DNA from 3 places in the Pollutimonas thiosulfatoxidans genome. Region 3 is predicted to be linked to each of the others. Evidence: predicted binding sites of a transcription regulator. Region 3 holds the regulator's gene; each other region holds the start of a gene.
What was found. Region 3 encodes HrcA, which represses chaperone genes, less so after heat shock. Its sites were predicted from a motif close to TTAGCACTCNNNNNNNNNGAGTGCTAA; they were not measured.
Positions count from the first base shown of each region.

Region 1: a site for HrcA is predicted at 2,202-2,228, ahead of rpoH (RNA polymerase sigma factor RpoH). Genes of this name have one in related genera too.
Region 2: a site for HrcA is predicted at 3,919-3,945, ahead of CKA81_RS10135 (co-chaperone GroES). Genes of this name have one in related genera too.

Region 1 covers NZ_CP022987.1:3,087,116-3,093,930, forward strand. Annotated here, with positions in the region: gene CKA81_RS15000 (indolepyruvate ferredoxin oxidoreductase subunit alpha) at 1-1,428, opposite strand, end outside; gene CKA81_RS15005 (MarR family winged helix-turn-helix transcriptional regulator) at 1,659-2,090, shown strand; gene rpoH (RNA polymerase sigma factor RpoH) at 2,269-3,156, shown strand; gene CKA81_RS15015 (MFS transporter) at 3,376-4,551, opposite strand; gene CKA81_RS15020 (SCO family protein) at 4,588-5,190, opposite strand; gene cyoE (heme o synthase) at 5,209-6,099, opposite strand; gene CKA81_RS15030 (COX15/CtaA family protein) at 6,096-6,815, opposite strand, start outside.
Region 2 covers NZ_CP022987.1:2,110,173-2,116,987, forward strand. Annotated here, with positions in the region: gene CKA81_RS10120 (hypothetical protein) at 1-1,825, opposite strand, end outside; gene CKA81_RS10125 (c-type cytochrome) at 2,160-2,498, opposite strand; gene CKA81_RS10130 (PQQ-dependent sugar dehydrogenase) at 2,485-3,768, opposite strand; gene CKA81_RS10135 (co-chaperone GroES) at 4,002-4,289, shown strand; gene groL (chaperonin GroEL) at 4,321-5,967, shown strand; gene CKA81_RS10145 (diacylglycerol kinase) at 6,114-6,494, shown strand; gene pyrF (orotidine-5'-phosphate decarboxylase) at 6,528-6,815, shown strand, end outside.
Region 3 covers NZ_CP022987.1:303,482-310,296, forward strand. Annotated here, with positions in the region: gene fur (ferric iron uptake transcriptional regulator) at 1-407, shown strand, start outside; gene recN (DNA repair protein RecN) at 416-2,059, opposite strand; gene CKA81_RS01495 (NAD kinase) at 2,063-2,962, opposite strand; gene hrcA (heat-inducible transcriptional repressor HrcA) at 3,079-4,089, shown strand; gene hemH (ferrochelatase) at 4,105-5,187, shown strand; gene grpE (nucleotide exchange factor GrpE) at 5,282-5,887, shown strand; gene dnaK (molecular chaperone DnaK) at 6,018-6,815, shown strand, end outside.

The DNA of each region.
Region 1 (6,815 bases), 770 kb from region 3:
CAGGCCGTATCCCATGGTGGTGGCGCCCAGGTTGAATGGCGGCAGAATCGAAAACAGATGGCAGCCGATGTCGCAGGCGATGTGGTGTTCACCCAGCTTGTCCTGCGCCAAGGTCAAGGCGGCGAAGATGGGGCGCTCCGGACAGCCAGTGCAAAAGCCCGCCGGCCGTGGGGGGACAACGTTTGCCAGACTGGGGCTGGGGGCCGGCACCACCGTGGGCTTGCGCTGGAACTGCACCACTTGTTCTTTCATCAAGGGCTTGCTGGCGGCGGGCGCGTCAGCCACTTCATGCAGCAGGCCTGGGCTGTGCTTGCTCAGGAAAGCCTGCAGGCCGTCGCGGATCACTGCAGTGGTGTATTCGCCCGCCAGCGGCAATACGTCCTTGCCGGCCAGCGCGGTATCCATGCCGGCCTGGCGCAAAATGGTGTTGAGGTTTTGCTCTATGTAATTTGGCTGCCCTTCTTCGATCAGCAGCACCGCTTTCTTGTGCTCGCAAAATGATCGGATCTCGTCATCCACAACCGGGTAGGTCACGTTCATGACATACAGCGGTATGCGGCTGTTGCCGAAAGTATCAGCCAGCCCCAATAGCTGGAGCGCGCGGATCACGCCGTTGTACAGACCGCCTTGCAGAATCAGGCCGAGTTCGCCGTGCTCACCGTCAAAGAGTTCATTCAGCTTGTTTTCTTTGATGTATTTAATGGCTGCCGGCCAGCGCGCCTGTATTTTTTCATGCTCGTGCTGGAAAGAGGCGGGCGGCAGGACAATGCGGCTGGTGTCCCGCACGGGGTTGTCCAGCGCCTGGCCGAGGCTGAGCGGCGGACGCTTATTGTCTTTGGCGATGAAGCGGCCATGCACATGGCAGCCCCGTATGCGCAACTGCAGTATCACCGGAGTGTTGCTGGCTTCAGACAACTGGAAGCCGTCCTCCACCGCTTTCACCATGCTTTCCAAATTGGGTCGAGGGTCCAGCAGCCAGATTTGCGATTTCATGGCGAAAGCATGCGTGCGTTCCTGCATGATGGAGGAACCCTCGCCGTAGTCTTCCCCCACCACGATCAGCGCGCCGCCTGTCACGCCGCCCGATGCCAGGTTGGCCAGGGCGTCAGAGGCAACATTGGTGCCCACTGTGGACTTCCAGGTGACCGCACCGCGTATGGGGTACATCACCGAGGCGGCCAGCGTTGCGGCGGCCGTGGCCTCGGACGCGCTGGCTTCGAAGTGCACGCCCAGTTCGTCGAGGATTTCTTGCGCGTCGGCCAGAACGTCCATCAAGTGCGATATGGGCGAGCCTTGGTAGCCCGCAACGTAGCCGACGCCGCATTGCAACAGCGCCTTGGTAACCGCCAGAATGCCTTCGCCGCGGAACTCTTCGCCCGCGCCGATGCGCAATTGCTGTACTTCTTTCTTGAACGAGCGTTCCGCCATGGTGCCTCCCGGCCGTCTATCTTGAAGCCTAAAGCTTCTGCTGCAGAGCTAAAATATGAATATTCATATAAAAGTGAAATTTAATAGATATAACAGTTGCTTGGGTATAAGTAATTACCACTATTAGGCCTGGGGGTAGCGATGTTTACGGTGGTTTCCGGCTACTATATCGGGCATCGGGCCGATAGCCGCGGATGGCTGCTGGAGGCGCTCTTGAAAGGAATTGGTTGATGCAGTCCGGCGAACCCACCCGCTTCGTACACCGTTATCTTGCTTCCGTGCTGGCCCAGGCCAGCCACCGTATCTCAGCCGAATTCCACGTGGAAGTGCGCAAGGCCGGCCTTACCGTGACCGAATGGCGAGTGCTGGGCAGCCTGATTGAGGGCGAAGGCGAAACTGTGGGTACCCTGGCCGAGCTGGCCGTTACCAAGCAACCAACGCTAAGCAAGGTCTTGCCGCGTCTGGAAAGCCAGGGCTACATCCGTATGCGGACGTCCCGGGCCGACCGCAGGCAGACGCTGGTAACGATTACCCCCAAGGGTGCGCGCCTCATCAGCGGCCTGTGCGACCGCGCCATGGAGCATCAGCGCCGCGTATTGTCCAAGCTGGATGCCGACCATGCTGATCGGTTGGTCGATATGCTGCGCGCCATCATTACTTGATGTCGCCATGGGCCGGCCAGCCGTCTGCGGCTCGACACTTGCTGACAGGGCAGGAACTTAGCGCCGCTGAGGCAGTCCAATATACAGTTACTTGCTCAGCTACTTTTGGTATTAGCACTCCGCTGTTCAGAGTGCTAAACTTACTTACCATCCGCTATTCAAGAGGATCGCTTATCCGATGACCCATAATTCGCATTCTTTGACCCTGACCAGCAATCAGTTGGCCATGGCGATTTCGAATCCGGGTGCCTTAGGTACGATCGAAGCGTACATCAGCGCGGTAAACCGCCTGCCCATGCTTACGCAGGAAGAAGAAACTGCGCTGGGCAAACGTCTGCGCGACGAGTCCGACCTTGACGCCGCCCGTCAACTCATTACGTCTCACCTACGCCTGGTGGTTTCCATAGCCCGCCAGTATCTGGGCTACGGTCTGGCGCACGCCGACCTTATCCAAGAGGGCAATATCGGCCTGATGAAGGCCGTCAAGCGCTTCGACCCCGAGCGCGGCGTACGGCTGGTGTCGTTTGCCGTCCACTGGATCAAGGCCGAAATTCACGAGTACATCGTGCGCAACTGGCGGATGGTCAAGGTGGCCACCACCAAGGCGCAGCGCAAGCTGTTTTTCAACCTGCGCCGCATGCGGCCCGACGGCCAAACGCTAGATCCCGATCAGGTCAACGAGATTGCGCGCGAGCTTAACGTGCGGCCCCAAGACGTCAGCGAGATGGAAGTGCGGATGTCCGGCCGCGAGATGGCCCTGGAAAACAGCGGCGACGACGACGATGACAGCTTCGCCCCTATATCCTACCTGTCGGACGACGGCCAACAAGAGCCATCGCGGGTGCTCGAACGCCGTGCGTACGATGACTTGCAGGGCACGGGGCTGGAAGACGCCCTGACATCGCTGGATCCACGCTCGCGCCGCATTGTGCAGGCGCGCTGGCTGCAAGACGAAGGCGGTGCCACTTTGCACGAGCTCGCAGCTGAATTCGGCGTGTCGGCAGAGCGAATTCGGCAGATCGAGTCCGCAGCGTTCAAGAAGCTCAGGTTGGCGCTTACCGAATAGCGCCATCGCCGCGCGGCGGAAAAGAACTATTACATATCCGTGGCGTGGCCGGCGAACTTATTTGCATACGATGTGACTAAACAGCATAGACAATGGGTTTGCATAGCGATGCGCGAGCCATTCGTCTCCGTCCGCTTCGGCTTCTCCTCTTCCCCTCCCTATTGAAGCGGATGTTCTATGGGACACCTACCAAGGTGTCCCATTTTTTATGCCCCGCGCTTATGCCATGGCCGGCTGCCGTATCGGCCTGGTTTCCTGGATGGGCAGATTGACCAGGGCGGCAGCAACCGCCAGGGCTGCGTCCGCCCACCAGATCCACTCATAACTGCCGAACGACACGAGGGCTACGCCGCCCAGCCATGCCCCGAAGAAGCCGCCGATCTGGTGACTGAGCAGCGTCAGGCCAAAAAGCGTTGCGAGATAGCGCGTGCCGAAGATTTTGGCGGTAAGGCCGGCGGTCGGCGGCACGGTTGCCAGCCAGGTGGCGCCCAGCGCAGCAGCAAATATATAGAAGGTCCATGGCTCTTTCGGTGCAGCCATGTAGATAAGTATTGCGACGGCGCGGGATGCATACATCCAAAAAAGTATCATCTTCATGCGTACGCGCGTACCGAACGCCCCGGCGGCCAGGCTGCCCATGACATTGGCCAGGCCGATGATGGCCAGCGAGGTCGACGCCACGTTGGCGCTCAAACCGCATAAATTGACCTCGCCCGGCATGTGGGTGACCAGAAACGCGATATGAAAGCCGCAAGTGAAGAACCCTGCATGCAAGCACCAGTAGCTGCGATTGCGCGAGGCAATTTTCAGTTGCCCGCGCAGCGACAAGCCGGGTATGGCGTCGTCATGGTGGACAGGCTTGTGCTTGTTGCCACGGAGCCACCAAGCCATGGGCGCGGTAGTCAACGCCAGCACCGCCATCATCCACATGGCGTGCATCCACCCGAAGGCGGACATCACGGCCTGGTTCAGCGGGGCAAACACAAACTGTCCCATGCTGCCACCGGCATTGATGACGCCCCCGGCAAACGAACGGCGCTCTGCTGGAATGCGCTGGGCGGTGGCGCCGATAAGTATGGAGAAGCTTCCGGCCCCAGCTCCGGCAGCGCTTAGCAAGCCCAGAGCGAAAATCAGCCCAAATTCGCTGGTGACCTGGGTGGTCATCACGCAGCCCGCGGCCAGCATCACGGCGCCCAGCACAATCACGCGCCCCGGACCCCAGCGGTCCGCCACGGCGCCAAATACCGGCTGCACAGCGCCCCAGACAAACTGCCCGATCGCCATGGCAAAGCTGATGCTGGCAATGCCCAGGCCGGTGTGCTCGTTCAGGGGGAACATGAACAGACCCAGCGACTGCCGGGCCCCCATTGTCACCATCAGGATGGCGGCCGCCATCAACACGAAGAACCAAGTGCCGCGGTGTGTCACGGGTTATAGAAGCTGGCGGATGTCGTGAGCGATGTCTTGCGCGGAGGAGTTGCCGCTGGCCAGTACGCGCGCTTCGCCTTGCTGGTCAAGAATATAGAAAGACGAGGCGTGGTCCATGCTGTACTGCTCTGGCGTTGCCCCGGCGGACTTGGCGTAATAGGTTTTGAAAGACTTGGCTGTGGTACTTAATTGCTCGGGCGTGCCGGTCAGGCCGACGAAGCTGGGGTTGAAAGCCTGGACGTAGGCGGACAGCACTTCCGGCGTGTCGCGCGCTGGGTCTACGCTGATCATGATGACCTGCACCTTTTGGGCGTCGTCGCCCAACAGCGTCATGGCTTGCGAAAGCTCTGCCATGGCCGTGGGGCAAACGTCGGGGCACTGTGTGAAGCCGAAGAAAATGACAGCCACCTTGCCCTGGTAGTCGGCCAGTGTGCGCACCTGGCCCGAGCCATCTTGCATGGCCATGTCTTGGCCTAGCTTGGTGCCGCTGATGTCCGACCCCTTGAACTGCACGTCCTTCTTGCCGCAGGCGGCCAACAGGCCTGTTACGCCGATGGCGCCAGTCAGGGCAAGCAGGGCGCGGCGTTTACTGGAATACACAAACATGAGACTTCCGTAGGAGGATCAGAGCAGTCTGATCCAGTGATCGAGGAGCAAGGCCGCAAAGAGCAGCGACAAATAAAGAATGGAGAATCGGAACAGCTTGCGGGAGAGCTCGTCCGAATAGGCTTTGTACAAACGCCAGGCATACATCACGAAAAGGCCGCTGAGCACTACCGCCGACACCAGGTAAAACAGGCCGCTCATGCGGACCACATAAGGCAGCAGGGTGGCTGCGAACAGCACAAAGCTGTATAGCAGGATATGCAGGCGGGTGAATTGTTTGCCGTGGGTAACAGGCAGCATGGGCAAGCCGGACTTGGCGTAATCGGTGTTGCGATACAAGGCCAGCGCCCAGAAATGAGGTGGCGTCCAGATGAATATGATCAGGACCAGCAGCCAGGCTTCGGCCGGGACCGAATTGGCCACCGCGGCCCAACCCAGAGCGGGCGGCATGGCGCCGGACAGGCCGCCGATAACAATGTTTTGCGGCGTAAGCGGCTTGAGCACCATCGTATAGATGATGGCGTAACCGACGAAAGTCGCGAAGGTAAGCCACATGGTCAGCGGATTGACCAAGTTGTACAGAACCACCATACCCAGGCCGCCCAGCACGCCCGACAGCAGTATGACCTGCATGTTGCTGATCGTGCCGCGAGCGGTAGCGCGCCTGGCGGTGCGCAGCATGCGAGCGTCGATTTCCTGTTCGATCAGGCAGTTGACGGCAAAGGCCGCTGCCGCCATCAGCCAGATGCCGATAGTGCCAGCGATGACCGGGCGCCAGTCAGGCAAGCCAGGGCTGGCCAGGAACATGCCAATTACTGCACAGAACACCGCCAGTTGCGTGACGCGTGGCTTGGTCAGGACAAGATACTGTCGCAATAAAGGTTGGGTGGGGGCGGTTGCGGTAGTCATGTTGGTATTTTAGCCCCTTGGGCACGCGATAGGCGAACCAGCAGGGTGACGCTGGCCAGCACCAGGCCGGCAGCGCCGCCGTTATGCAGGACGGCGATCAGCAGGGGCCACTGGAAGAAGATAGTCGTCAGTCCGGTTGCCAGTTGGGCAAACAGCAACAGCAGTACCAACCTGGCCGGGCCGCGCAGGCCCGGTTCTGACATCATCTGCCACGCCAGGGCGGCCAGATAGGCAAACACAATAAACGCGAAGTTGCGGTGTACCCAATGGATAGCGGTCAGCGCATGCTGCGAGATCATCTCGCCCGATGGCAGCACGCCCAGCCCACGAAACAGCGAATAGCCACCTTCAAAATCCATCTCGGGCAGCCACTGGCCATGGCAGGTGGGAAAGTCCATGCAGGCCAAAGCGGCATAATTGGTGCTTACCCAGCCGCCCAGCGCAATCTGAACGAACAGCAGCGCAATCCCGCCCGCCATCCAGGGGCGCCAGCGCTGCGCTGCGGGGCTGATCGGGAGATGCGATTTCTCGCGCGCCGCCAGCCAGGTCATCAAGGCCAGCAACAGCATGCCGCCCAGCAAATGGGTCGTCACGATGATGGGCATCAGCTGGTGAGTGACTGTCCAGGCGCCGAAAGCGCCTTGCACGCAAACCGCGATCAAGGTCACCACGGCCAGCCGTGGCGTTTGCCCCAGCTCGCGACGATATCGCCAGGC
Region 2 (6,815 bases), 1.7 Mb from region 3:
CCACATTGGTGTCGATGGCCAGGTTGGTCAGGTCCATCACTTCCTTGTGATTACCCGCCACCAGCGCGGCGCGAACGCCCAGGCGCATTGCGCGCTCAAACGCGCGCTGCGCCCGCGCACCCGCCAGCGCGTCGGGATTAAGCAGACGGTGCGCGCAGATGCGCTCGGCCGCGTCCCGCAGGCGCCCTTCCTCCAGCGCCCGATTACCTTCCTCGGCCCAGGTTGAAGACTGCGTCTGCAGCCATGCGCCGATTTCTTCGTGTTCGCTCCTGGCCAAGCCGCAAGACGCGGCAAGCGTTGCCCCGGCCATGATGCAACCTCGCCACGAGGCTTCCTTGACCAGCTCCAGGATCTCGACATCCCCCAACGCGGGATGCTCCGAGGCCAGGCCCCGTAGCGCGTCGCGGTCACCAGCCAGCAGCCGATCACGCCATAGCACCGCGAAGCCGCGGCCATAACCGGGAAGCGCCGCGCGGACCTCACGGACCCAGCGGATAGCCGCTACCATATCGCCGGCAGCCTGCAGCATCGCAAGCACCGTGTCGGCCGCTTCCTCCGCCATCGCGTCCTGTGGCGCTGAGATGCGGAACAACTGCTTCCAGTTGCCCATGCTCTCGTCCACGTAGCCCAGATGGCCGGCGGATACCGCCGCGATCCGGACGATTTCCGGTGTCTCGATTTCGTCGCCCAGCAGGCTGGTCGCCAGCGCGTACGCCCGGTCATGACAGCCCAGCTTGAACTGGTTTCGCATCAGGATGTGTTCGGCCTGGGTGCCCGATGCCCGGTCGCCATCCATGCCGGCCAGCAGCGCCAGCGAACCCTCGTAATCGCCCAGTTCTTCCTGAATTCGTGAGAGCAGCAGCACGTGATCGGGCAGCTGGGGGTAGCGGCGAAGCACGTCGCGCACGCGGCACGAGGCATTACGCAGATCGCCGGCATCCCAGAGCCGTTCGATGTGCTCGGCGCTCTCGTCGGCGGAAAGCTTTGGCACCGCAGGCTGCGGGGTGGACACGCCCATTCGCGGACGCATGAAGTTCTTGTACCACTCCGAGTACAGGCGCTCGGAAAAAGCCGGGGTGTAGTGCGTCAGATCCAGCCCGCCGTCCTCCATCGCGTCGGCCTGCCCGAGCTTGTTCATCAGCGGCGTCGGATCGTAGCAAGGCACGCCGATACGCTGGGCGGCGGCGGTAACGGCAGCGATCAGTTGTGCCCGCTGTTCAATCGTCACATTGTCCGGCGTGGTGGCATTGACGTGTGTGACAAACACTAGCTTGTCCCCATCCAGCAGCTCGGCCAGCTGGCGCATTTGCTGCTCGATCTCCTCGTCCGTCTGATCGCGCTTGACGATGCGGGCGAGCAAGTCACGGTCATCCGTGCTGAGGCTATTGAATGCCGCATCCTGGTCCAGCACGGCGCGGCGCTCGGCAAGCGATTCGACGTTGGCCATGGACCAGAACTGACGGGTACGCGCCCGATCAGCGAAAAACTCGCTGAAATAGCGGACTAAATAGTTGGATTGGATGGGAAGGCCGTCGATGGTCAAGAGCTTGCGCGAAGACAGCTCGACCATATACAGGTCGGCCGGCTTGTGCGTGCCGCGACGAGCCTGCGCGCCATTAGAAGGCCGAAAGATCAGGCGCTGGACGTCTTCTGGAATATCGGCTTTGCCGAGCATGAATCGCGCCTGCTGAAGCGCTTCGGCAACCGTGTGCACGAAACCGTAGTTTCGGCCGAGTTGCAGCTTGATCGGGTAACGCCCCAGTGCATCGCGCAGCGGCGTATGGATGCGGCAGGTCCCTATCGGAGCGATGGTAAAAACAGTCATTCAGGGTCTCTCCTGTGGTGATGGATAAGAGGCGTCAGCCTAGAGAGTCCAGCACGAGAGCAGACACAAAAAAAATGCCACCCGTCGGCGAGTAAATCGACATCAAGTCGAGATACGCATGCCGCATACGGGCGGACAGATAGGTAGATCTCTCGGTAGCGGGCCAAGGCATGCTAGATGGGTCGCACAGCGAAGTTATTTCTAAAAATTTTTATTGCTGTGGAAATGAATCGGGGTAACTACCAATACACTGGGGAGCTCCCTCAAACCATTACAACTATGACAAGCATGGCAACATAAACATTTGGCCGATCGCTAATAGACGTTAAAGGTGCTAGGGCGCAGTCTTTAGCTGTATCTCTACACTTTGGTAGTAGGCTGCGAGGTCAGCCATGTCGTCGTCGCTCAGGCCGGCCGCCATGAGGTTCATCACCTCGTGCTCGCGCGCCTTGGACTTGAAATCCTTCAGCGCTTTCACCAGATACATTTCGTTCTGGCCGGCGAGATTGGGTGCGTCGGGCGCTGTTGCCATGCCCTGGGCGCCGTGGCACACGGCACACTGCATGGACTTGGCCCGACCAGCCTCGATATCCGCACTCCAGGACGGCACGGCCAGGCCGGCCAGCCCCAGAGCAAGGAAAACCGAGGCTGGGCTGATGCTACTTCCCTTCATACGCTACGCGATAAATGGCGCCCACCATGTCATCCGAGATCAGCATGGAGCCGTCAGGCAGAAACGCGACGTCGACGGGGCGACCGAGGTACTCGTTCTTGTCGCTTAACCAGCCGTCCGCAAAGATCTCCGTCTCGCCCGCCGTGCCATCTTCTTTCAAGCTCGTGAACAGGACGCGCGCGCCGATAGGTGTGGTTCTGTTCCAGGACCCGTGCTGAGCGGTAAACAAGCCATTGCGATACTTCTCGGGAAACATCTCCCCCTTGGCGAAGTGGATCCCGAGGTCAGCCGCGTGAGCGTCCGTCTCGACCTGGGGAAACACCACATCGGCGGGCGGCTCGACATCCTTGAACTCCACCGTGCGTATGTTGCCGCCTCCGTAATAGGGGAAGCCGAAATGCTGGCCGAGTTGCGGCGCGCGGTTCAGCTCTCCCGGTGGAATGTCGTCTCCCATGCCATCTACCTGGTTGTCCGAGAACCACAGCACCTTGTCCTTGGGATTGAAATCCATCCCAACCGAATTGCGAACGCCATACGCGAAGACCTCGCGGTTCTTGCCGTCGGCGTCCATCCGTATGATGCCCATCATGCCGGTCTTGTCGTAAAGCTCGAGTTTTTCCTTGGGCGGCACGTTGTATGGGTTGCCCAGGGTGACATACAGCTTGTTGTCCGGACCGATGCGGCAGGTGCGAGCACCGTGGTTGAAGCTTTCATCGTCCACCGGTATGAGTTCACCCTGTGGAACGACAATGCCTGCGGCGACGTCCGGCCCCTCATAGAAGAACTCGGCTGCCGGAAACACAAGCACGCGATTGTGCTCGACACTGTACAAGAAGCCGTCCTGGGAGAAACACAATCCGTTCGGCACTTTGAAGCTTACGGACGGCGCGAAGCGCTTCACGTCGTCTGCTACGCGGCTCTTGGTCCGGTCTGTTACCGACCAGATCTTGTTTTTTCGGGTGCCGACAAACACGACGCCTGTCGAGGGCCCGACCGCCATGTGGCGCGCGTCTGGCACAATGGCATAGAGGCTGATGGTGAACCCCTCTGGGACCTTGACGTTCGTGAGTATGCGCTTGATTGCCTCGGCACGATCGCCTGTTTGCGGGATGGACTCAATATCCAGTGAGGCGCCCGTCGTGCCCATATTCATGAGCTTTTCAATGTTGTCCGGGACCTGACCCTGACCCTGCGCGATCACACCGCTAGATAACGCGGTAAGCGCAAGTCCGACTACAACTGCTGATACACCTCTTTTAGTGCGTTGCATTGTCGTCTCCTTGATGGACTTACTGTCCCCCGCAACTGCGGAAGGCGTTTTTGATTCTACGCAGAACCGGATGAAAATCGACAGCAGCGGCGCTTGCACTTGTAACAATCCATGCCCGCCCCCTTGAAGATTCCAACTTCGTCCTTATAATTAGCACTCGAAGGGGCTGAGTGCTAACAGGCCGCCCCCCGCCTTTTTTTCTTAATCATTATTTATTGAACAGGAGTTCCTTCATGGCACTGCGTCCTTTGAATGATCGTGTGATCATCAAACGTCTGGACAACGAGCGCACTACCGCCTCGGGTATCGTCATCCCTGAAAGCGCCGCTGAAAAGCCCGACCAGGGTGAAGTTGTGGCCGTTGGCCCCGGCAAGCGCTCCGATGACGGCAAAGTGCAACCTGTCGACCTGAAAGTAGGCGACAAGGTTCTCTTCGGCAAATATGCCGGCCAAACCGTCAAGGTTGATGGCGACGAACTACTCGTCATCCGCGAGGAAGAAATCCTCGCCGTGATCCAGTAATCAGACCCGAATCTACATAAGGAATTCTACAATGGCTGCAAAACAAGTTTTATTCGGCGATGACGCACGCGTTCGCATCGTACGTGGCGTAAACATTCTCGCCAATGCTGTCAAGACAACCTTGGGCCCCAAGGGTCGCAACGTTGTGCTCGACCGCTCTTTCGGCGCACCTACCGTCACTAAAGATGGTGTATCGGTTGCCAAAGAAATCGAACTCAAAGACAAGTTCGAAAACATCGGCGCTCAGTTGGTCAAGGAAGTGGCTTCCAAGACTTCCGACAACGCTGGCGACGGCACCACCACGGCTACCGTGCTGGCCCAGTCCATCGTTGAAGAAGGCCTGAAGTACGTTGCCGCCGGCATCAACCCCATGGACCTGAAGCGCGGTATCGACAAAGCGGTTGCCGTGGCTGTGGAAGAGCTCAAGAAGCTGTCCAAGCCTTGCACTACCAGCAAGGAAATCGCCCAGGTTGGTTCCATCTCGGCCAACGCCGACTCCTCCATTGGCGAGATCATTGCCAATGCCATGGACAAGGTTGGCAAGGAAGGCGTGATTACCGTTGAAGACGGCAAGTCGCTGGATAACGAACTTGATGTCGTCGAAGGCATGCAATTCGACCGCGGCTACCTGTCGCCCTACTTCATCAACAACCCGGACAAGCAAGTTTCCGTGCTGGAAGATCCGTATGTCCTGATTTTCGACAAGAAAATCAGCAACATCCGCGACCTGCTGCCCATCCTGGAGCAAGTTGCCAAGTCCAGCCGTCCTCTGCTGATCGTTGCCGAAGACGTCGAAGGCGAAGCACTGGCCACCCTGGTTGTGAACAACATCCGCGGCATCCTGAAGACCACCGCAGTCAAGGCTCCTGGCTTTGGCGACCGTCGCAAAGCCATGCTGGAAGACATCGCCATCCTGACGGGCGGCGTGGTGATCTCCGAAGAAACCGGCATGTCGCTTGAGAAAGCCACCGTCGAAGACCTCGGCCAGGCCAAGCGCATTGAAGTTGCCAAAGAAAACACCATCATCATCGATGGCGCTGGTGACGGCAAGTCGATCGAAGCACGCGTCAAGCAAATCCGCGTCCAGATCGAAGAAGCCACTTCCGATTACGATCGCGAAAAACTGCAAGAGCGCGTTGCCAAATTGGCAGGCGGCGTTGCTGTGATTCGTGTTGGCGCTGCCACCGAAATCGAAATGAAGGAAAAGAAAGCCCGCGTCGAAGATGCTCTGCATGCTACGCGCGCCGCAGTCGAAGAAGGCATTGTTCCTGGAGGCGGTGTTGCACTGATCCGCGCCAAGGCTGCCATCGCACAACTGAAGGGCGACAACGTCGACCAGGAAGCCGGCATCAAGCTGATCCTGCGCGCTGTTGAAGCACCGCTGCGCACCATCGTTGAAAACGCCGGCGACGAAGCCAGCGTTGTGGTCAACAATGTAGCTAACGGCACCGGCAACTACGGCTACAACGCCGCTACCGGCGAGTACGGCGACCTGGTTGAACAAGGCGTGCTGGATCCCACCAAGGTTACCCGCACTGCCTTGCAAAACGCAGCGTCGGTTGCCAGCCTGTTGCTGACGACGGAAGCCGCAGTGGCTGAAATCCCAGAAGACAAGTCTGCTCCTGCCATGCCAGACATGGGTGGAATGGGCGGTATGGGTGGTATGGGCGGCTTCTAATTGCGCCTTGCTTAGCCGTAACCCGGGCGTCCGCGCCCGGGCTTGCATCGAAAGCCTCCGATTTATTCGGAGGCTTTTTTGCGTTGGCGGTCTGCACCTATAATGCATCGGTTGCGCCGCCCGGCGCGGCCTTTACCGGTACATCGATGACCACTTCGCATTCGCCCTTTAAAAGCAAGGGCGGCCTTGCCCGCCTGTTCAAAGCCCTGCGCTATTCCGCTCAAGGCCTTGCCGCCGCCTTCCGGCATGAAGCGGCGTTTCGACAAGAGCTGCTGTTGGCCGTGGTGATGACACCGATGGCATTCTGGCTTGGCCGCAACCCGATCGAAACCATGATGTTGCTTGGCACGCTGGTTCTACTGCTGATCGTAGAGCTGCTTAACTCGGCAATGGAGGCATTGGCGGATGCCATCACGCTAGAGCCTCACCCATTGGTAGGCCGGGCCAAAGACCTGGGCAGCGCAGCCGTCATGTTGACCATACTGCTGGGCGCAGCGGTCTGGGTGTGCGTGGCGCTACGCCTATAATCTGGCGTACTTTATCCATATCGTAAGCACCACATGACCTTCATTGAAAAGCTGGCCAAGGCCTGGGCAACGTCCGGTTCGATGCTGACAGTGGGCCTGGATCCCGACCCTCAACGCTTTCCCGCCGAATTGCAGGGCCACCCCGACGCCATCTTCGAGTTCTGCCGCGCCATCGTCGACGTAACCGCCCAGTACGCCTGCGCCATCAAGCCGCAGATCGCTTACTTCTCGGCCGAGCGCGCGGAAGACCAGTTGGAGGCTCTGTGTGACTACGTACGTGAACACCACCCGGACCTGCCCATTATTCTGGACGCCAAGCGC
Region 3 (6,815 bases):
TGAAAAGCATGGGCTTGAAGGCGACCTTCCCGCGCCTGAAGATCCTCGACATATTCAGACGGGCCGATCACCGCCATCAAAGCGCCGAAGACGTCTACCGCGCGCTTATCGCTGAAGATGTCGATATTGGCCTGGCCACGGTCTACCGGGTGTTGACGCAGTTCGAGCAGGCCGGCATCCTGGTGCGCAGCCAGTTTGACGGCGGCAAGGCCGTGTTCGAGCTTAACGACGGCGACCACCACGATCACCTGATTTGCACCAATTGCGGCAAGGTCGAAGAGTTTAGCGAACCGGAAATCGAAAAACGCCAGCACAAGGTTGCCAAGGACCACGGTTTCGTGCTCGAGAGCCATACCATGCTGCTTTACGGTATTTGCCCGGACTGTACTGCCGCCAAGCCAAAATAAGTCCAGCTTCAACCCGCCAGCATTTCGCGCGCGTGCTTGCGCGTCGTGTCGGTGATCTTCAGGCCCCCCAGCATGCGGGCCACTTCATTTTCCCGACCTTTGTCGTCCAGCATCCTGATCATGGATAGGGTGCTGGCTTGTGACGTGGATTTACTGACCTCGTAATGCTGGGTTCCGCGCGCCGCCACCTGCGGCAGGTGCGTAACGCACAGAACCTGGTGACGCTGCCCGAGCTCGCGCAGCAGCCGTCCGACGACCTCGGCTACCGCACCGCCCACGCCCGTGTCGACTTCGTCGAATATGAGGGTGGGCACCCGCGCGGCCTGACTGGCGATGACCGATAGCGCGAGCGAAATGCGGGCCAGCTCGCCGCCCGAGGCTACCTTGGCCAGCGGCTTGGGCGTGGTGCCCGCGTGGCCGGCAACCAGGAACTCGACCGCGGAGGTGCCATGAGGACCCGGCGGGCAGGCGGTAAGCTCGATCTGGAAGCGTCCGCCTAGCATGGCCAGTGTCTGGAGAGCCTGGGTAACGTTTTTTGCCAGGCGTTTGCTGGTTGCCGCCCTTGCTTTTGCCAATTGCGCTGCGAGTTCGTCGTAGTGTGCGGCGGCAGCCCGATTTTGTTCGATCAGCAATGGCATATTGGCGGCCGCCTGGCTGGCTTCGAGTTGCTGGCGCAAGGATAGCTGCAGGGCGGGGAGCTCGGGCGGATCGATCTTGAACTTGCGGGCGGTGTCGAAAATAACGCCCAGGCGTTCTTCCGCTGCGGCGAGACGGGCGGGGTCGAGCTCGACCTTGTCGAGATAGCTGTTGAGGTCGGAAACGGCTTCACTGGCCGCGATGCGCGCGGACTCGATGGCGTCGTAAATGCTTTGTAAACGGTTGTCGTGACGCAGCAGGGGCTGCAGGCTATGTGCCGCCACCCCCAGCGCCGATTGCGCGGAGTTTTGTTCGTCGTCGAGAGCGGCCAGCGCTTGGGTGGCGCCGTCCAGCAGTGCCTGAGCGTGGGCCAGCCGGCTATGGTCGTTGGTGATGGCGTCCCATTCGCCCGGCCGCAGGTCGAGGGTGTCCAGGTCGGCCAATTGCCATTCGAGGCGCTCGCGTTCTTCCTGCAGGGCGGCTTCGTTTTGGCTGGCGGCGGCCAGGGCTTTTTGGGCGGTTTGCCAGGCCTGCCAGGCTTGCTGCACTTGCGCCGCCAGCGGCAGATGGCCGCCGTGGGCATCAAGCAAGGCTCGTTGGTTGGCCGGCTTGAGCAAGCTTTGATGTGCGTGCTGCCCGTGGATGTCAACCAAGTGTTCGGCCAGATCGCGCAATTGACCCAGGGTAACGGGCAGCCCATTGATAAAGGCGCGGCTGCGGCTTTGGTTGTCGATTACCCGTCGCAATACCAGCGCATCGTCCGGGTCCAGCTGTTGCTCGAGCAGCCAGGGTCGTAGCGCGTCGGGGGCGTCGAAGACGGCGGTGATGTCCGCTTTTTGAGCGCCTTCGCGCAGCACAGTGGTGTCGGCCCGGGCCCCCAGGGCCAGTGACAGGGCGTCGATAAGTATGGACTTGCCGGCGCCGGTCTCGCCGGAGAACACGGTAAAGCCAGCCTCGAAATGGATGTCTGCCTGATCGACAATGACGAAATCGCGTATGTGCAAGGTACGCAGCATGATTTATTCGTCCGTATCGGAAGGTTGCGGTACGTGGTTCCAGTACAGCTTGCGTCGCAGCGTGGAGAAGAAGCTGTAGCCGCGCGGATGGATAAATCGCACGGTATGTTGGGCCCGACGGATATCGATGCGGTCGCCGGGCTGGCAATCGGACCAGGTCTGCATGTCGAAGTGGACGCTGGCGCCGGATTCGACGCGCCCCAGCGCCGAGATGGTGAGGCTTAGCGTACCGCTGTCAGGCAGCACGATGGGGCGGTTGGACAAGGTTTGCGGGGCAACAGGCACCAGCAGTATGGCGTTAAGGCTGGGATGCACCACAGGGCCGTTGGCCGAAAGGGAATAGGCGGTAGACCCGGTGGGCGTGGCCACGATCAGGCCGTCGGCTCGTTGGCTATACATGAACGCGCCGTCGAAATCGACGCTGACTTCGATCATGCCGCCGCGCCCTGCGCGGTTCAGCACAACATCGTTAAGTGCGACGCCCGAAAATAGGGTGTCGTTGCCACGCACCACCCGGCCCTCCAGCATGACACGCTCTTCGGCGTCGTAATGGCCATGCATGACGCTGGCCAGGGCGTCGGTGGCGCTGTGCAGGGGGATATCGGTAATGAAGCCCAGCCGGCCGTGGTTGATGCCGATAAGCGGGACGTCGCTTTGCGCCAGCAGGCGGGCGGCGCCCAGCATGGTTCCATCGCCACCCATGATGACAGCCAGGTCGGCCTGCTGGCCGATTTCGGCATATGTGGCGGCGGTGTATTCGGTAATGCCGGTATTCCTGGCGGTGTCGGCTTCCATCAGTACTTTACAGCCGGTTGCCAGCAGCATGTCGGCCAGTTGACGCAGCGGTGCATCCAGGCCGGTGTCTTGGTAACGGCCGATGATCGCAACGGTTTTAAAGTGCATAAAGTAATACCGGGGTGATTGATGGAATAATAGAGACTAAGTGATTATATGGTTCCTGCGCCTCGTTGGCTGTAGGTATAACAACCCGTGTTGGCAGGATTGCCTAGAATAGAGCCATGGACGACCGAGCCAATGCGCTGCTGAAAGCGCTTATAGAACGATACATTGCCGATGGGCAACCGGTGGGTTCGCGCACCTTGTCCAAAATGTTCGACCTGTCGCCCGCCACCATCCGCAACGTTATGGCCGACCTCGAAGATCTCGGCCTCATCCATAGCCCGCACACATCGGCGGGCCGTATTCCTACGCCCAAGGGTTATCGCCTGTTTGTCGATCGCCTGTTGGCTGTACAGCGTTTCGAAGTTCTGCCGCCCAGCCAGATCAGGCAGATCCTGCCCGCGGCCGAGCCGGGCCGTGCCATCACGGCGGCCGCAGCCCTGCTGTCCAACCTGTCGCAGTTCGCAGGAGTGGTATTGGCACCCAAACGGGCGCAGGTATTTCGCCAGATTGAATTCATCCGGCTGTCCGATAAGCGGGTACTGCTTATTATTGTGACGCCCGATGGCGACGTGCAAAACCGCATTTTGTTTGTTTCGCGCGATTACCTCGAGCAAGAGCTCATCGAAGCCAGCAACTTCTTCAACCAGCATTTTGCCGGCATGTCCTTCGACGAAGTGCGGCAGGCCATCACGCAAGAGTTGTCTTCGCTGCAGGCTGATATCTCCCGGCTGATGCAGGCGGCTGTCGAAGCGGGCACCGCCACTGCCGATACGGACGACTCGCTGGTGATCTCCGGCGAGAGCAAGTTGCTGGATATCTCCGAGATTGCGTCCGACATGGATCGCTTGCGGCGCATGTTCTCGCTGTTCGAGAAAAAGACCGATCTGCTGCAGTTGCTGGATGTGTCCAGCCGCGCGCAAGGCGTACAGATTTATATCGGCGGCGACTCGCGGTTGGTCCCGATGGACGACGTTTCAGTCATTACCGCACCTTATGGCGTGGACGGCACGGTCGTGGGCACGCTGGGCGTTATCGGGCCTACCCGCATGGCTTACGAGCGGGTCATCCCCATTGTGGACATTACAGCCCGCCTGCTTTCCAACGCTCTCAGTCACAATCAGTCCTGACGCCGAAATCCTTCCATGGCCATATCCTTACCGTCACGCTACTTGCCTGAACCTGCAGATCCGCAGGCCTTCAGCACAAATCCGCCGCCGCGCGATCCGGGCCCAATCGGCGTGCTCATGATCAATCTTGGCACCCCCGATCAACCCACGGCCCCCGCCATACGCAAATACCTGGCTGAGTTCTTGTCGGACCCGCGTGTCATAGAGATCCCGCAATGGATCTGGCAAGTGATACTGCACGCTTTTATTCTGACGCGTCGCCCTCGTGCACTGGCACCTCGCTACGAAGAGATCTGGCTGGAGGGTGGGTCGCCGCTACTGGTCTGGAGCCAGGCCCAGAGCCAGGGTGTCCAGGAGGCGCTGACCTCGCAAGGCATAGAGGCACGCGTTGAACTGGGCATGCGCTATGGCAATCCTTCTATCGCCGACGCCTTGGCCCGCCTGCGCGCGGCGGGTTGCGACCGCATTGTTGTGCTGCCCATGTATCCGCAATACGCAGCCAGCACCACGGCCACCGCCGTGGATAGCGTTACCGCCTGCGCGGCACGGATGCGCAACCAGCCAGAGCTGCGTTTCATCAAGCGTTATCACGACCTGCCCGGTTATATCGATGCGCTGGCGACCCACCTGCTCCGCCATTGGGAAGACCAGGGCAAGCCAGAGCGCGTGCTGCTGAGTTTTCATGGTTTGCCGCGTCGCACCGTGGAGCAGGGCGATCCCTATTATCGGGATTGCATGGAGACAGCGGCCTTGTTGCGCACCCGGCTGGGGCAGGATGGACACTTGATCCATGTGTCTTTTCAGAGCCGCTTCGGTGCTGAAAAATGGCTGGAGCCCTATACCGAGCCCACCTTGCGCGACTGGGCCCGGCAAGGTGTCCGGGCGGTGGATGTCTTGTGCCCGGGCTTTGTCGCCGATTGTCTCGAGACCCTCGAAGAAATCCAGATGCAATGTCGGGATGCCTTCCTGGAGGAGGGCGGTATTCAGTTTCGCTACGTGCCCTGTCTTAACGACGATCCGCAATGGGCACTCAGCCTGGCGGACCTGGTCCAGACCCATCTGGCAGGCTGGCTGCCCGGCAGCAAGAGTAAACTTTAAGTATTACGACAGGACAACGTGGTTCGCGTGGTCTTGAATTGGGGGCGTGTGCCCCAATTTCATTGGATTGCATACCTAGATGTGGAGATTTTTTATGCCGGCACCCAACGAGCCCCTGGATCCCAAGCAAATGGATCCATCGATCGATACGTCCGAAAAACTCGAGACTAACGAGCCCGACGATCAAACCACGTCGGCCGAAGTCCCAAGCGAAGCGCAGCAAATCAATGCCGAGGAAGACTGGGCAACCTTGCTGTCAGAATCGCAGGCACAAGTCGCTCAATATCACGAGGAATTGCTGCGCGCCAAGGCCGAAGCCGAGAACATACGTCGCCGGGCGCAGGAAGATGTCGCCAAGGCGCGCAAATTCGGTACCGAGTCGTTCGCTGAAAGCCTGATCCCAGTCAAGGACAGCCTGGAGGCGGCGCTGGCCCTTACCGACCAGACGGCCGAATCATGGAAAGAGGGCGTCGAGGCCACGCTGCGCCAGCTTAATGCCGCCTTCGACCGCAATCTGCTTAAAGAAGTTGCTCCAGTAGAGGGCGACAAATTCGATCCCCATCAGCACCAGGCTATCTCGTCCATACCGTCCGAGCGAGCTGAAGGAGAAATTGTTCAGGTGCTGCAAAAGGGCTACACCATTGCCGATCGCGTGCTGCGGCCGGCGCTGGTCATGGTGTCGTCGGGCCAGCCCGGGTAGGTGGCCATGCGCCGGTTCGCCGGCCTGAAGCAGAAAAAGTGCGGGTAAGCCTTGAAAACTGGTGGCTTACCCCCACCTACCTCCCATCGGGTAGTTATTTACAAAACAAAATTTTTAGCAGGGTAATAATATGGGTAAGATTATCGGTATTGACTTGGGCACGACTAACAGTTGTGTCGCGGTCCTGGACGGTAGCAGCGTAAAAATCATCGAAAACGCCGAAGGCACGCGTACCACGCCTTCCATCGTCGCCTACATGCCGGACGGCGAAATCCTGGTGGGTGCGCCGGCCAAGCGCCAGGCGGTCACCAATCCCCACAACACGCTATACGCCGTCAAGCGCCTTATCGGTCGCAAGTTCGACGAGAAGGCCGTGCAGAAAGACATCGAGCTCATGCCTTACACCATCATCAAGGCCGACAATGGCGATGCATGGGTAGAAGCGCAAGGCAAAAAGCTTGCTCCTCCGCAAATCTCGGCGGACGTGCTGCGCAAAATGAAGAAAACGGCCGAAGACTACCTGGGTGAAGAAGTCACCGAGGCTGTCATTACCGTGCCCGCCTACTTCAACGACAGTCAGCGTCAAGCCACCAAGGATGCCGGCCGCATTGCCGGCCTGGACGTCAAGCGCATCATCAACGAACCGACTGCAGCGGCTTTGGCCTTCGGTATGGACAAGACCGAAAAGGGCGATCGCAAAATTGCGGTTTATGACCTGGGCGGCGGTACCTTCGACGTTTCCATCATCGAGCTGGCTGACGTCGATGGCGAAAAGCAATTCGAGGTACTGTCCACCAACGGCGATACTTTCCTCGGCGGCGAAGACTTCGACCAGCGCATCATCGACTACATCATTGGCGAGTTCAAGAAAGAAAGCGGAGTGGACCTCTCCAAGGACGTCCTGGCCTTGCAGCGCCTGAAAGAATCG